Regions from separate parts of the Sanguibacter antarcticus genome, predicted to be linked through region 1. Evidence: riboswitches for the same ligand, from Rfam matches in the RefSeq annotation. Region 1 holds a riboswitch; each other region holds the start of a gene.

The links. A riboswitch is a leader RNA that binds a small molecule or an ion and turns the genes downstream of it on or off. The one in region 1 is predicted to bind cyclic di-AMP.
Region 2: linked by a shared signal. The riboswitch ahead of ATL42_RS01175 (C40 family peptidase) and the one ahead of ATL42_RS00555 (C40 family peptidase) in region 1 are both predicted to bind cyclic di-AMP.
Region 3: linked by a shared signal. The riboswitch ahead of ATL42_RS05235 (C40 family peptidase) and the one ahead of ATL42_RS00555 (C40 family peptidase) in region 1 are both predicted to bind cyclic di-AMP.

The regions. Positions count from the first base shown of each region.
Region 1 is NZ_PDJG01000001.1:116,758-121,029, forward strand. Features, by position in the region: gene serC (phosphoserine transaminase) at 1-672, opposite strand, end outside; gene ATL42_RS00550 (iron-dependent transcriptional repressor DtxR) at 813-1,538, shown strand; cyclic di-AMP (ydaO/yuaA leader) riboswitch at 1,638-1,823, shown strand; gene ATL42_RS00555 (C40 family peptidase) at 1,824-2,624, shown strand; gene ATL42_RS00560 (universal stress protein) at 2,798-3,733, shown strand; gene rocD (ornithine--oxo-acid transaminase) at 3,730-4,272, opposite strand, start outside.
Region 2 is NZ_PDJG01000001.1:258,161-262,432, forward strand. Features, by position in the region: gene ATL42_RS01165 (DUF2933 domain-containing protein) at 33-293, opposite strand; gene ATL42_RS01170 (hypothetical protein) at 672-1,040, shown strand; gene ATL42_RS01175 (C40 family peptidase) at 1,272-1,919, opposite strand; gene ATL42_RS16610 (hypothetical protein) at 1,912-2,082, shown strand; cyclic di-AMP (ydaO/yuaA leader) riboswitch at 2,068-2,228, opposite strand; gene ATL42_RS01180 (hypothetical protein) at 2,468-2,887, shown strand; gene ATL42_RS01185 (DUF305 domain-containing protein) at 2,984-3,595, shown strand; gene ATL42_RS01190 (F510_1955 family glycosylhydrolase) at 3,675-4,272, shown strand, end outside.
Region 3 is NZ_PDJG01000001.1:1,156,269-1,160,540, reverse strand. Features, by position in the region: gene ATL42_RS05240 (ABC transporter ATP-binding protein) at 1-913, shown strand, start outside; gene ATL42_RS05235 (C40 family peptidase) at 1,043-1,879, opposite strand; cyclic di-AMP (ydaO/yuaA leader) riboswitch at 1,878-2,052, opposite strand; gene ATL42_RS05230 (VOC family protein) at 2,520-2,936, shown strand; gene ATL42_RS05225 (PilZ domain-containing protein) at 2,950-3,612, opposite strand; gene ATL42_RS05220 (gluconokinase) at 3,946-4,272, shown strand, end outside.

The DNA.
Region 1 (4,272 bases):
GTCGATCTCGGCGATCCGCTCGAGAGCAGCGGGTGAGACGACGGCCAGCCACAGCCCGCCGTCCGACGCGAACGACTTCTGCGGCGCGAAGTAGTAGACGTCCGTCTCGGAGACGTCGACCGGCAGCCCGCCGGCAGCCGACGTCGCGTCGACCACGGTCAGGGCCCCCTGCTCGGCCGAGCCGGGCACCCGGCGGACCGGGGCCATCGCACCGGTCGAGGTCTCGTTGTGCGGCCAGGCGTAGACGTCGACGCCTTCAGCGGTCTCGGGGAGGGCGACGGTCCCCGGCTCGCCCGACGTGATGATCGAGGTCGAGAGGAAGGGGGCGCCCGTCGTCGACGCCGCGAACTTTCCGCCGAACTCCCCGAAGACGCCGTGCGCTGCACGCTCCCGCACGAGGCTGAACGTCGCGGCGTCCCAGAAGGCGGTCGACCCGCCGTTGCCGAGGACGACCTCGTACCCGTCCGGGACGTCGAACAGCTCGGCCAGGCCGGTGCGCACGCGGCTGACGAGCCCCTTGACGGGGGCCTGGCGGTGGGACGTGCCCAAGAAGGTGTGACCCGTCGCTGCGAGAGCGGCGAGCTGGGCGTCGCGCACCTTGCCCGGGCCGCTGCCGAACCGGCCGTCGCGCGGGAGGAATACGGGAGGGATCGTGGGCGCTGTGTCAGTCACGCGCCACACCTTACGCGCGCCCGATCGTCCGGCGTGGTGGCGTTCGAGCCCCGGGATAGGGTGTCTGTCGGAGACGAGTGAAATCGCCGATCGGCGCGGTTCGGGGCCTTCCAACGCCATCTGATCTACAGGAGGAACGCGTGAGCGACCTGATCGACACCACCGAGATGTACCTGCGGACGATCTACGAGCTCGCAGAAGAGGGGATCGTCCCGCTTCGCGCCAGGATCGCCGAGCGGCTGGGACACTCGGGACCGACCGTGTCGCAGACCGTCGCCCGCATGGAGCGGGACGGGCTGGTGGTCGTCAGCGGCGACCGGCACCTCGAGCTCACCGAGCTCGGCTACGGCAAGGCGATGCGCGTCATGCGCAAGCACCGGCTCGCCGAGCGGCTGCTCACCGACGTCATCGGGCTCGACTGGGAGTTCGTCCACGACGAGGCCTGCCGCTGGGAGCACGTCATGAGCGATCGCGTGGAGCGCCGGCTCGTCGACCTTCTCGACCACCCGCACTTCTCTCCGTACGGCAACCCCATCCCGGGCCTCATGGAGCTGGGGGAGTCGTCGGAAGCAGTGACCTTCCTCGACGGCGTCGTCTCTCTGACCGCTCTCGTGTCCGCGCGCTACGCGAACGGTGGGGTGCTCGAGGCGGGGGCGTTCCCGGCGACGGTCGCACGGCTCGGCGAGCCGCTCCAGACGGACACCGAGCTTCTCGCTCGGCTGGCGTCCGCCGGGATCAAGCCCGGAGAGGTGGTGCGGATCGAGCGTCAGCCCGACGGCGCGGGGATCTCGGTGACGTCGGAGGGGGCGGAGATCGTTCTGGACCTTCCGGACGAAGTATCACGACACATCTTTGTTGTGGCATAAGTCACACCGGCAAAACTTGAGGCCTGGAGTGGGTGACATACCGATGGTCTCTGAGGTACCGTCATGTTGCTTCGTAGGCATAACAAACTATCGAAGTGCAAGAGCGAAACGCCGAACCCTGCCATCGCTCGAGCTAGCCCACGACCCGCTGGCAGGGACGGGGGACCCATAACTGGGCACTGGTCGCAGTGTCCTCGGGGTGAAGTCGTATGAAAAGTTCATTCGGCCGGGTGTTCTCCTACCCGAACCCGACAGCTGACCTCGCAGGCGTCATTGGAGATAAACGTGACCACTAGCACCACTCGTGCCCGCCACAGGCAGGCTCGGCGTCCCATCAGCCCACTGACCACGCTCGTCAGCTCCGCGACCGGCAACGCCGCCGTCATGGGCCGTCGCACGGCCGTCGTCGCTGCGTCCTCGGGTCTCCTCGTCTCGTTCATGGGCGCTGGTGCGGCCATGGCTGCTCCTGCATCCAGCAGCCCGGCACTCAACTCCGTCGACGTCTCTGCGCTCACCACGCAGGCGCGTGCGGCACTGAACACGGCTCCTGCCGTCACGGTCGCCGCCGACGCGACCTGGACGGTCGAGCAGACCGCGGTCTCGGTCACGCCGAAGCCCGAGGCTGCCCCGGAGGTCGAGCGCACCGTTGCTGCCACGCGCAGCGCCGAGCGGACGTCGCTCACCGAGGACACCACGACCACCGCGAGCGCCACGACAGAGACGGCAGCGGCCTATGCGGTTCCCGCATCGGCTGCCGGCAGCTCGATCATCGACATCGCGAGCCGCTACGTCGGTGTCCCGTACGTCCTGGGTGGATCGACCCCTGACGGCTTCGACTGCTCCGGCTTCACCGCGTACGTCTTCGCGCAGGCAGGGATCTCCCTCCCGCGCACGGCAGCCGCACAGCACTACGCGGGGACGATCATCTCCCGCGACCAGGCGCAGGCCGGTGACCTCATCTGGTCTCCTGGGCACATCACGATCTACGCCGGTGGCAACACCCAGATCGATGCTCCCAAGCCCGGTGGAAGCATCCAGTTCCGCTCGATCTGGCAGTCCGACCCGGTGTTCATCCGTATCGGCTGATATCTCTCCTGTTGACGAAGCCCGGACCGCATCTGCGGTCCGGGCTTCGTCATGTCCGGATCTGTCCTGGTCGACCGTCAACCCGGTGCATGGTGGATGCGGGTTTCGCGTCATGGGAGCGTAAAGTCGTTGACGAGTAACGTCTTGGACCATCACGTCAAGGGAGTCTCCTCATGAGCCGCACCGAAGCAATCCTCGTCGGTATCGACGGTTCAGCATCGAGCCTGCACGCACTCGACTGGGCGACCGCCCTCTCGAGACGGTCCGGCCAGCCGCTGACTGTCGTCTGCTCCTACTCCTTGCCCTCGTTCGCGGCAGCGTCGCTCGACGGCGGCTACGCAGCGCTCGACGACTCCTCGATCCAGGCAGGGGCCCGCGTCGTCCTCGACGAGGCTGTCGCCCGCGCGGAGCTCTCGGGCGTGACCGTCACAGCGCACCTCACGACAGGTGACGCGGCCGGGGTGCTCATCGAGATGTCGAAGGACTTCTCCTTGGCTGTCGTCGGCACGCGTGGGCGCGGTGGGTTCGCCGAGCGGCTCCTCGGAACGGTCTCCTCAGCGCTCCCCGCCCACGCCCACTGCCCGACGGTCGTGGTGCCGCTCCGCTCCGAAGAAGCAGCGCCTGACGAGGACGCCGTCGCGCCGCTGCACCGGATCATCGTCGGGGTCGACGGGTCGCCCTCCGCTCACGGAGCGCTGGACCGTGCGATCGAGCAGGCGATCCTGTGGGAGGCCGAGCTCGTCGCCGTCGCCGGCGTACCCGTCGGTTCAGGGTCGGGGCTGCTCGCATGGCTCCCGGCGTCGATCGACCACGAGCAGGTCCTCGAGGACGTCACGAGGGGCCTCAACGACATCGTCGATGCCGCCGAGGCGGAGCACGCGGGCCTGAAGATCAAGCGCATCGTGCTCGACGGCACCGGCGCAGAGCTCCTCACCGAGTTCTCCACCGCCAGCGACCTCCTCGTCGTCGGTTCGCGTGGGCGTGGCGGCTTCGCAGGGCTCCTCCTCGGCTCGACGAGCCAGGCGGTCCTCCACCACTCCGAGTGCCCGGTCATGGTCGTCAACAAGCACTGCGACGCCCCACGACCTGCTGACAGCGCGTCGCTCTAGCCGTCCTCGGCGAGCACGTCGCGGAGCTGGTCGAGGCCGTGGTCGAGGTCCTCGACAGAGATCGTCAGCGGCGGCGCCAGCCGCAGGGTCGATCCGTGCGTGTCCTTGGCGAGCACGCCTCGTCGCAGCAGCGCGAGGCACACCTGCTTGCCTGTGCCCCAGGCAGGGTCGACGTCGATGCCTGCCCACAGGCCGGCGCCGCGCACGTCCACGAGCAGCTCCTCGGTCACGAGGTCGTCGAGCCGCGCCTGGAGGTGGTCGCCGAGAGTGCTCGCTCGCTCCTGGAGGTCTCCCGTGCTCAGGAGGTCCACGACCGCGAGCCCGACCGCGCACGCGAGCGGGTTGCCGCCGAACGTGGAGCCGTGCGTTCCCGGTGTGAAGACCCCGAGGACGTCCGAGCGACCGACCACCGCGCTCACCGGCACGATGCCGCCGCCGAGCGCCTTGCCCAGCACCACGAGGTCCGGGCGCACGTTCCACAGGTCGCACGCGAGCGTGGTCCCCGTCCGGCCGAGGCCTGACTGGACCTCGTCCGCGAT
Region 2 (4,272 bases), 140 kb from region 1:
CTGGTCTCGGCGTCGATCGAACTGAGGGCGCCTCAGTGGTTCTGGTGCGTGAAGCTGCTCGCCGACGGCGAGGTCGGTGCTTTCGTGACCTCGTGGTCGGAGTGATCATGCCCCCTGCGCATCATGAACATCATTCCGACCATCATCAACGGGCAGGCGAGCACGGCGGCCAGAGTAAGTGCTTCACTGAAGGAGCGCCCAGCGGCGAGCAGGACGATCAGCACCGCTGCGGCGATGCCCAGCATTCCCAGGAGGTGGGACTTCCCACCGTGATTGTGATCCTGCTTGTTCATCGTTCTCACCCAGATCTCTCATTGTGCGTGTTGTGGACGACTGACCAAGCTCTCGACGTCCCGCTGCTGACCTCTCGAGGTTGCAGGGCCCACCCGTGCGGGCAGATGCAGAAGTGACGAAGAATCGCTGAAGATCTTCCTGCGGCACTAGCTGCTACGTCAGGCGTCCGACGCCGCCGGGACGAGGGTCGGGCGGTGCGATGTGGCCGAAACAGGGTCAGCGGTGACGGTGGACGTCGACCAGTGCAGACAGCACGCCACCGACCAGGCCGCCGTACCAGGTGAACCCCATCCCACCGAGGACCTGGAACAGATACGCACCGTCGATGGGGGCAGGCGGTCAAGGTTCTGGGCGACTACAGCCCCGACGTCATCCAGGTGCCCCGCGGGATCCCGGTGCGGATGGAGTACGACCGGCAAGAGACGGGAGACTGCACCTCCCGGGTCGGCGTGCCGACCTTCAAGGACGACCAGGACGACCACGCGCACCAGACGACGACAGTCGAGCTCATGCAAGAGGCGATCGGTGACTTCGAGCTCGCCTACGGCGTGACCATCGTCCGCGGTCGCCTGCATGTCACGGACGCTAGAACGCCCGCGAGTGAACCGGGCCCGCCGAACAAGGCCACCACACGCATAGCTACAAGCCGGTCCGCGAGGCGCAAGGATCCAAAGCCCCCGATCCAGCGCCTGGTGGACGAGGTCTCCAGCTACTTCGTGCCCGCGGTCATCCCTAGCGCGATCTGATTCTTCGTGGACTGGTCGCTTGTCGGTCCCCACCTGGCCTTCATCTTCGCCATGATCGCGGCAGTGTTGGTACTGACCATCGCCTGCCCGTGCGGCTCGTCTCCGCTGACACCGAGTCAATCTTGATCGTCGGCAGACGCGATCGTCTGTCTGGAGCAGCGATGAGCACAGTCTCCTTGCCAGTCACGGTCGCGCGAAGGATCGTGACTGGCAAGGACCCAACACCGTCTATCAGGTCATGCGGACGAAGGTGGGGTTCGACTGCCAGATCTCGCGGAACTGGATGGTCTTCCCCGGCTTGGGCGCGTCGATCATCGTGTTGCCGCCCGCGTAGATCCCGATGTGGCCGGGGGAGAAGATGAGGTCTCCGGGCTGCGCCTGGTCTCGCGAGACGACGGTGCCGGCTGCTTGCTGCTCGCCGGAGGTGCGGGGGATGGTGATGCCGACCTGGGCGTAGACGTACGAGGTGAAGCCGGAGCAGTCGAATCCGGTGGGGGTAGTTCCTCCCCAGACATACGGGACGCCGACGTAGCGGCTGGCCGCTTCGATGATGGCGCTTCCGGAGGCCGCGGCAGGGATCGAAACCTCAGCGGCAGCTTCCGTCGGGGCGGCGGCTTCGCTCGTCACTGTCGCGGTGGGCGCACGCTCGGCGGTCCGCGAAGCGGCGGGGGCAGACTGGACCGGCTCGGGTTCGGGCTCGGGCGCGGGTGTGACGGTGACGGCAGTGTGCTCGACGGTCCACGACGCGTCGGTGGCTACGGTGACTGCGGGCGCGACATCCAGCTGTTGGCGGGCCTGGGCTGTCAGTGCATCGACGTCCACGGTGCTCGGCGAGGAAGCGGTGGCGGGTGCTGCCGAGGCAGGCGCTCCGATGAACATCGAGACGAAGAGTCCCGAGGAGGCGGCTGCGACCACTGTCCGGCGACGCATTGTGGTTGCGTTCTCGCAGGTACTGAGGAGCAACGTCGTCAGGGGCGTGATAGGGCGCCTGGCCGCGCGATGGCGGGCAGAGTTCACCGTCGAGTTCATATTCTCTCCATGACGTCTGCGAGGTTAGCTGTCGGGTTCGGGTAGGAGAACGCCCGGCCGATGACCTCTCGGGTCATGCGGCTTCACCCCAAGGGCGCAGAGCTGCGCGCCCACTTCTGGGTCCCCCGTCCCTGCCAACGAATTCGTCGGCAACCTCAGGCGGTGGCAGGGCTCGACGTGCCGCTTGAGCGCTTCACTGGCATCTTGCCGCTGTGGAGCCTCTCGAAAGTACAGGACGTACCCGTGGTATGTCACGGGATGATCACGGCTCGTGGGGGTGAAGCGCTCACCCCGACGAAGGGACCAGCAACGATGGGCTCATCGAGGTCTCAGGAACTCTTGTTAGCCTGTCCACAGTTGGGGCTTTCCGGTGATTGGGGGGACATGTGCGCGCTCGGGTGAGCAGCATCCAGCGCGTCGGCGCTGTCGTCGTCCTGCTCCTGGTGGTGCTCCTCGGGGTCGTGCTGAACAGCGCGTCTGAGGACGGGCACGGCGGGCACATGGAGCTCGAGGCACCGATGTCGGTCGCGTCAGGCCTGCTGGACGAGACGTGGACGACGCCCGCGGCGTCAGAGATCCTGCTCCTTCCCTTGGACCACCCAGCGGCTGACAGCTCGCTCCACCACGTTCTCGTGGTGTGCTGCGCTCTGGTCGCAGCAGCAATCTTGGTACCGGTCGTCTCTCGGTGGATCCTGGGCAGGAGCGGACTGCGACGTGTGCACGACGACGTCCCGGCCGTGCTGGTGGCGGCACTGACTCATCGCCGTCGAGGCAACCGACCCATCCCGGCGCACTCTCTGTGCGTCCTGCGCGTGTAGGAGCCCTCCGGTTTGCCGTCCCCGCGGTGAACCTGAGCAACCACACCCAGATCCTGTCCCTCGTATCGAGGGACGGGCTAGACGATGGAGCCCACCATGAACACCAAGACACGCATCGCTGCCTTCGCCGCCTCGCTGACCCTGGCCACAGCTCTTGCCGCGTGCGGCGATGCTGCGCCCGAGGCGGAGTCGACACCCGCGGCGCAGGAAACATCTCAGGAGGCCGCTGAGGTCGCGCACAACGGCGCCGACACCGAGTTCGCACAGATGATGATCGTCCACCACGAAGGCGCAGTCGAGATGGCTGACCTTGCGGCGACGAACGCCGAGAGCGAGGAGGTCAAGGACCTCGCAACGGAGATCTCCGCTGCCCAGGGGCCCGAGATCGACACCATGACGTCCTGGCTGGAGAGCTGGGGTGAGGAGACCTCGCCTGATGACGGCATGGAAGGCATGGACCACGGCGACATGGAGATGGAAGGACTGGACCAGGAAGCGGTCATGGCCGAGCTCGGTGCCCTGACCGGAACCGAGTTCGACCGACGGTTCCTCGAGCTGATGACCAGCCACCACGAAGGCGCAGTGGGGATGGCGCAGGAGGAGCTGGACTCGGGCGAGAACGCTGATGCTCTGGTGCTCGCCCAGACGATCATCGACGCTCAGACGACTGAGATCGCAACGATGCAGGGCATGCTCGACAGCTTCTGACTCAGTTCACCTTCCTGTGGCGGGACAGCGAATCACGCTGTCTCGCCACGCCCTGCTTCTCCCTTCCTAAGGACTTTCAATGCGCCCCCGTCCCATCGCACGACCAGCCTCTGTGCTGGCGCTCACCGTCGTTCTCGCCCTCGCAGGGTGTGCCACATCGCCAGCTACCGACGACCCGGCCGAGGACGCGTCCGACGCGGCGTCGCCCACGTTCGAACACATCCACGGCATCGGTCTCAACCCTGGTGACGACAAGGTATATGTCGCAACACACCAGGGACTCTTCCAGCTCGATGGTTCGGTCCCGCAGCCCGTCGGCGAGAGCCGAAGCGACATGATGGGCTTCGTGGTCACAGGGCCTGACACGTTCTACGCCAGCGGCCACCCAGCTCCCGGGGAGGTCGCGCCGGCAAATCTGGGTCTGCTGCGCAGCACTGACGCTGGAGCCGGGTGGGAGGAGGTCTCCCTGCGCGGACACAGCGACTTCCACGACCTCACGGGAGCAGGGGAGCGGCTCTACGGCTTGGACTCCTCCGACGGTCTGCTCAAGATCAGCAACGACGCAGGTGTGACCTGGGCGAGCGGACCGAGCATCAACGCTCGAGATGTCGATGTCGATCCGAACGACCCGGACCGACTCGTCGCGACGACGGAGACCGGCCTTTTCGTGAGTACGG
Region 3 (4,272 bases), 1.0 Mb from region 1:
GGTCCTCTCGATGAGCTACCTCGTCGACTCGGGGCAGCGCGCGATCGCGGGCAGCCGTGACTACTTCTCTGTCATGGCCGAGATCCCCGAGCGTGACGAGCTGCCGGACCTCTCGGGGCCCCAGCGCGCTCCGCAGCACGCCGCGGGGGTCGACCTCGACGGCGTGACGTTCTCTTATGAGGGCACCGAGGACGTCCTCAAGGACGTGACGTTCTCCATCGCACCAGGGGAGCGGATCGCGGTCGTCGGCGAGAGCGGCGGTGGCAAGACCACCCTCGTGAGCCTGCTGCTGCGGCTCTACGGCCCGGACTCCGGGACGATCCGGGTGGGCGGGACCGACATCTCGAGCACCTCGCTCGAGGCCCTGCGCGCAGACATCGGTGTCGTGTTCCAGGACCCAGCGCTCTTCTCCGGCACGATCCGCGAGAACATCGCGTACGCGAACCCTGGTGCATCGGACGGCGAGGTCGAGGCTGCTGCCCGCTCGGCGAACGCGCACACGTTCGTCACGCGCTTCCCCGACGGCTACGACACACAGATCGGTGAGCGCGGCATCAAGCTCTCGGGTGGTCAGAAGCAGCGGATCGCCGTCGCTCGCGCGATCCTCAAAGGGGCTCCTGTCCTGGTGCTCGACGAGGCGACGAGCTCGCTCGACTCGAAGTCCGAGCGTCTCGTCCAGGAGGGGCTAGAGCGCCTCATGGCCGACCGGACGACGATCATCATCGCCCACCGCCTCTCGACGATCTCCTCGGTCGACCGCATCGTCACGCTCAAGAACGGGAGGGTCGACGAGATCGGCCCGCCGGACGAGCTGGCGCGTACCGGCGGGATCTATGCCGAGCTGCTCGCGCTCCAGGCGTCGTCGACGTCCCGGGACCGTGCGCGGTTGAAGATGTTCGACATCCGCGCCTGAGCGGCTCCCACGGCAGCTGTGACGGGGCGGCACGCGCGTGCCGCCCAGACGCAGAAGGCCCGGTCCGCTGGAGCGGACCGGGCCTTCTGTGGTGCAGCGTTGCTGTCGGGCGGCGTCAGCCGTGCGTCATCAGGAGATGCGGATGAAGGTGGGGTTGGACTGCCAGATGTCGCGGAACTGGATCGTCTTGCCCGGGCGGGGCGCGTCGATCTGGGTGTTGCCGCCGGCGTAGATCGCGATGTGGCCGGGGGAGTAGATGAGGTCGCCGGGCTGAGCGTCGGCACGGGAGACGACTGTTCCTGCAGCGGCCTGGGCAGCGGCGGTGCGGGGCAGCGAGATGCCGACCTGAGCGAAGACGTAGGACGTGAACCCGGAGCAGTCGAAGCCTGAGGGTGTGCTGCCCCCGTAGACGTACGGGACGCCGACGTAGCGGCTGGCTGCATCGATGATCGCGCTGCCGTTCGCCGATGCAGGGATCGCGGCGGTGAGTGCCACTGGGGTCTCAGCGACCTCGGCGGTCGTCTCGGCCACGGCCGTGGTCGTGTCGGCGACTGCGGTGCGCTCAGCGGATCGCGTGGTCGTTGCTTCGACGCGGACGGGCTCGGGCTCGGGCTCCGGCTCCGGCTCGGGTTCCGGGGCCGGCGTGACCGTGATGGACGTCTGCTCGATGGTCCAGGAAGCGTCGGCTGCGACGGTCACTGCTGGTGCAGTGACGAGTGCTGCGTTCGCCTGAGCGGTCAGGGTGTCGACGTCGAAGGTGCTGAGCGCTGCGTCTGTCGTGACAGGAGCGGCTGCGGCGGGCGACGCGCCCATGAGCGAGACGAGGAGCCCGGACGACGCGGCGACGATGGCGGTGCGACGCCCGAGGGCGGCGGCGTTGCCCGTCGCGCCGGTGGACAGCGAGGCGAGCGGGGTGATGCTGCGGCGCGCTGCGCGGTGGCGCGCTCCCGAGGTACGAACGGTCATATTCTCTCCAAAGACGCCTGCGAGGTTAGCTGTCGGGTTCGGGTAGGAGAAGAACACCCGGCCGTCGGACCGTGATCCGCGCGGCTTCACCCCAAGGACGCTGCGAGCAGCGCCCACTTCTGGGTCCCCCGTCCCTGCCATGGTCTCTAGATCGCCTCGAGCAGTGGCAGGGCTAGACGTTCTGCTCGAGCGCTCCGTGGGCGGTTGCCGTGTGGAGCAACTCGAAGGTACATGACATACCGGTGGAATGTCACGGGGAGATCACGGCCAGTGTTGCCGGCGGGGCTTCGGGCCGCCGTGACGGGTCTCGGGCGGGCATGTGCAGCCGCGGCCCACGCGCAGGTCACGGGGCGATCTTCTCGAGCCTGGTGGGTGCCGGTCGAGTCTCGGTGCGGGGTCGGCGCGGCGAATAGTGACGGAGGTCATAGACATTTCTGCCAGTTCGGGCGGCAGGGAGTGCTCTGGCGGCGCAGGGTGAAGGCGCGGCGAGGTCTGTCTGGCGACGGTGTCGCCGGCGTCGCGGCGTGAGCGGTCAGCCTGTTATGTGACGTGCGTCACTGTTAGCGTGGGGTGTTCGGGCGGTGGTCGGAATCTCCGACGTCTGCATCCTGCGCGACCATGGCACAAAGGCGGGCCTGCGATGACCTCACGACTCAATCCCTACCTCGGCTTTCGTGACACGGCGCGAGAAGCCATGGAGTTCTACCGAGCGGTCTTCGGAGGGGAGCTCACGGTGAGCACGTTCGCCGACCTCGGTCAGGCCGACGACCCTGTCGAGGGCGCGAAGGTCATGCATGCCCAGCTCGAGGCGCCCGACGGCTTCGTCCTCATGGCGGCCGACACCCCGAGCGCGATGGATCGCACACCCGGCGGGAATGTCGCGATCTCCCTCAGCGGTGACGATGTCGCAGGGCTGACGGGCTGGTGGGAGAAGCTCTCCGTCGGCGGTGTCGTCGCGCACCCCCTCGGGCCGTCCCCGTGGGGGGACCTGTTCGGGATGTGCCGCGACAGGTTCGGCGTGTCCTGGATGGTCTACATCACGGGCGCGGCCGGCTGACTGGACCAGGGCATCAGCGCACGGCGAACTGGCGGGCTCTCATCTGGGACTGCAAGACGTAACGGCGGAGCATCGTCGCCGTCGCGTCGTCGGTCTCGAACACGACGACCACCTCGGGCTGGACCCCGCGCGCTGCAGGGAAGACCCTCAGGACGGTCCCGGTGATGCTCGTGCTCGTCTCGTCGAGCGCGAGCGTCATGGTGACGACGTCCTCAGGAACGAGGTCGAGGGCCTCGAAGCGTGCCCGGACACCACGCTCGCTGAGGTCGACCACGAACCCGGTCGTGAGCTCGGCCGGCTCGCGGAGCGGCTCCGCGCCTTCCTCGGGCTCCGGGTCGACGCGCTTCAGGGTGACCTGCTCGCCACCGGCGCCTCGGACGTACTGCCGGTCTTGGGTGAGGCGCAGCCTGCCCTCGACCTCGAGGATCCACTGCAGCCCGCCGTCTCCGCGCCGCTCGATGAACACCGTGTCGACGTGGTGGCGGCCGCGCGGGCTGTGCCAGCGCACCACGACTGTCGACCCAGGGCCGGGCAGGTCGATCACGAGGAGGTCGTGGGGAGCGAAGACCCGCATGACGTGGCCGTCCGACTGGTCGACCCATGTGGTGTAGGACCGCTCCTCCGACGTCGACACCTCGATCTGCTCGCCGGCGACGGGGAGGGTCGCGCGCGTCATCGCGGTGCCTGGGTGATGGCCGACATTCTCATGAGCCACCTATCGGCCGTCGAACGTCAGACGTGAGGAGCTGCGGCGCGGTCGCCGAGGCGATCCTCCGAGTGAGTGTCGTACGCAAGAAAAGTGTGCCAAGCGGCCGCTGTGCCCCTGTCTGCTGCAGCGGCCCGGTACGCAGAGGGGGAGCCAAGAACCAGCAAGGACGCCCCCCCGGACCGACGATCGTCAGGTCCGTCCCAGGCCGGGTGCGCATCGGTGGTCAGGGCATACTTGGTCGACGACCGTCATGCGGACGGTGCCACCACGATCCGTGACCGAAACGGGGTCCAGAACCTGATGTCCTCTTCAGCCGACACGCAGAACCCGAGCAGGCCCATGGTCGTCGTCATGGGTGTCTCGGGCTCGGGAAAGTCGACCATCGGCGCGCTCGTCGCCAACGCCCTCGGAGTTCCGTTCGTCGATGCGGACGGTCTCCACCCGATCGCCAACATCGAGAAGATGGCTGCCGGGACGCCGCTCACGGACGAGGACCGGTGGCCCTGGCTCGCTGTCGTCGGCCAGGTGCTCGCCGACGCCAGCGGAGGTGTCGTCGTCGCGTGCTCGGCGCTGCGCCGTGTCTACCGCGACGCGATCGTCGCGGAGGCCCCTGGAACCGTGTTCGTG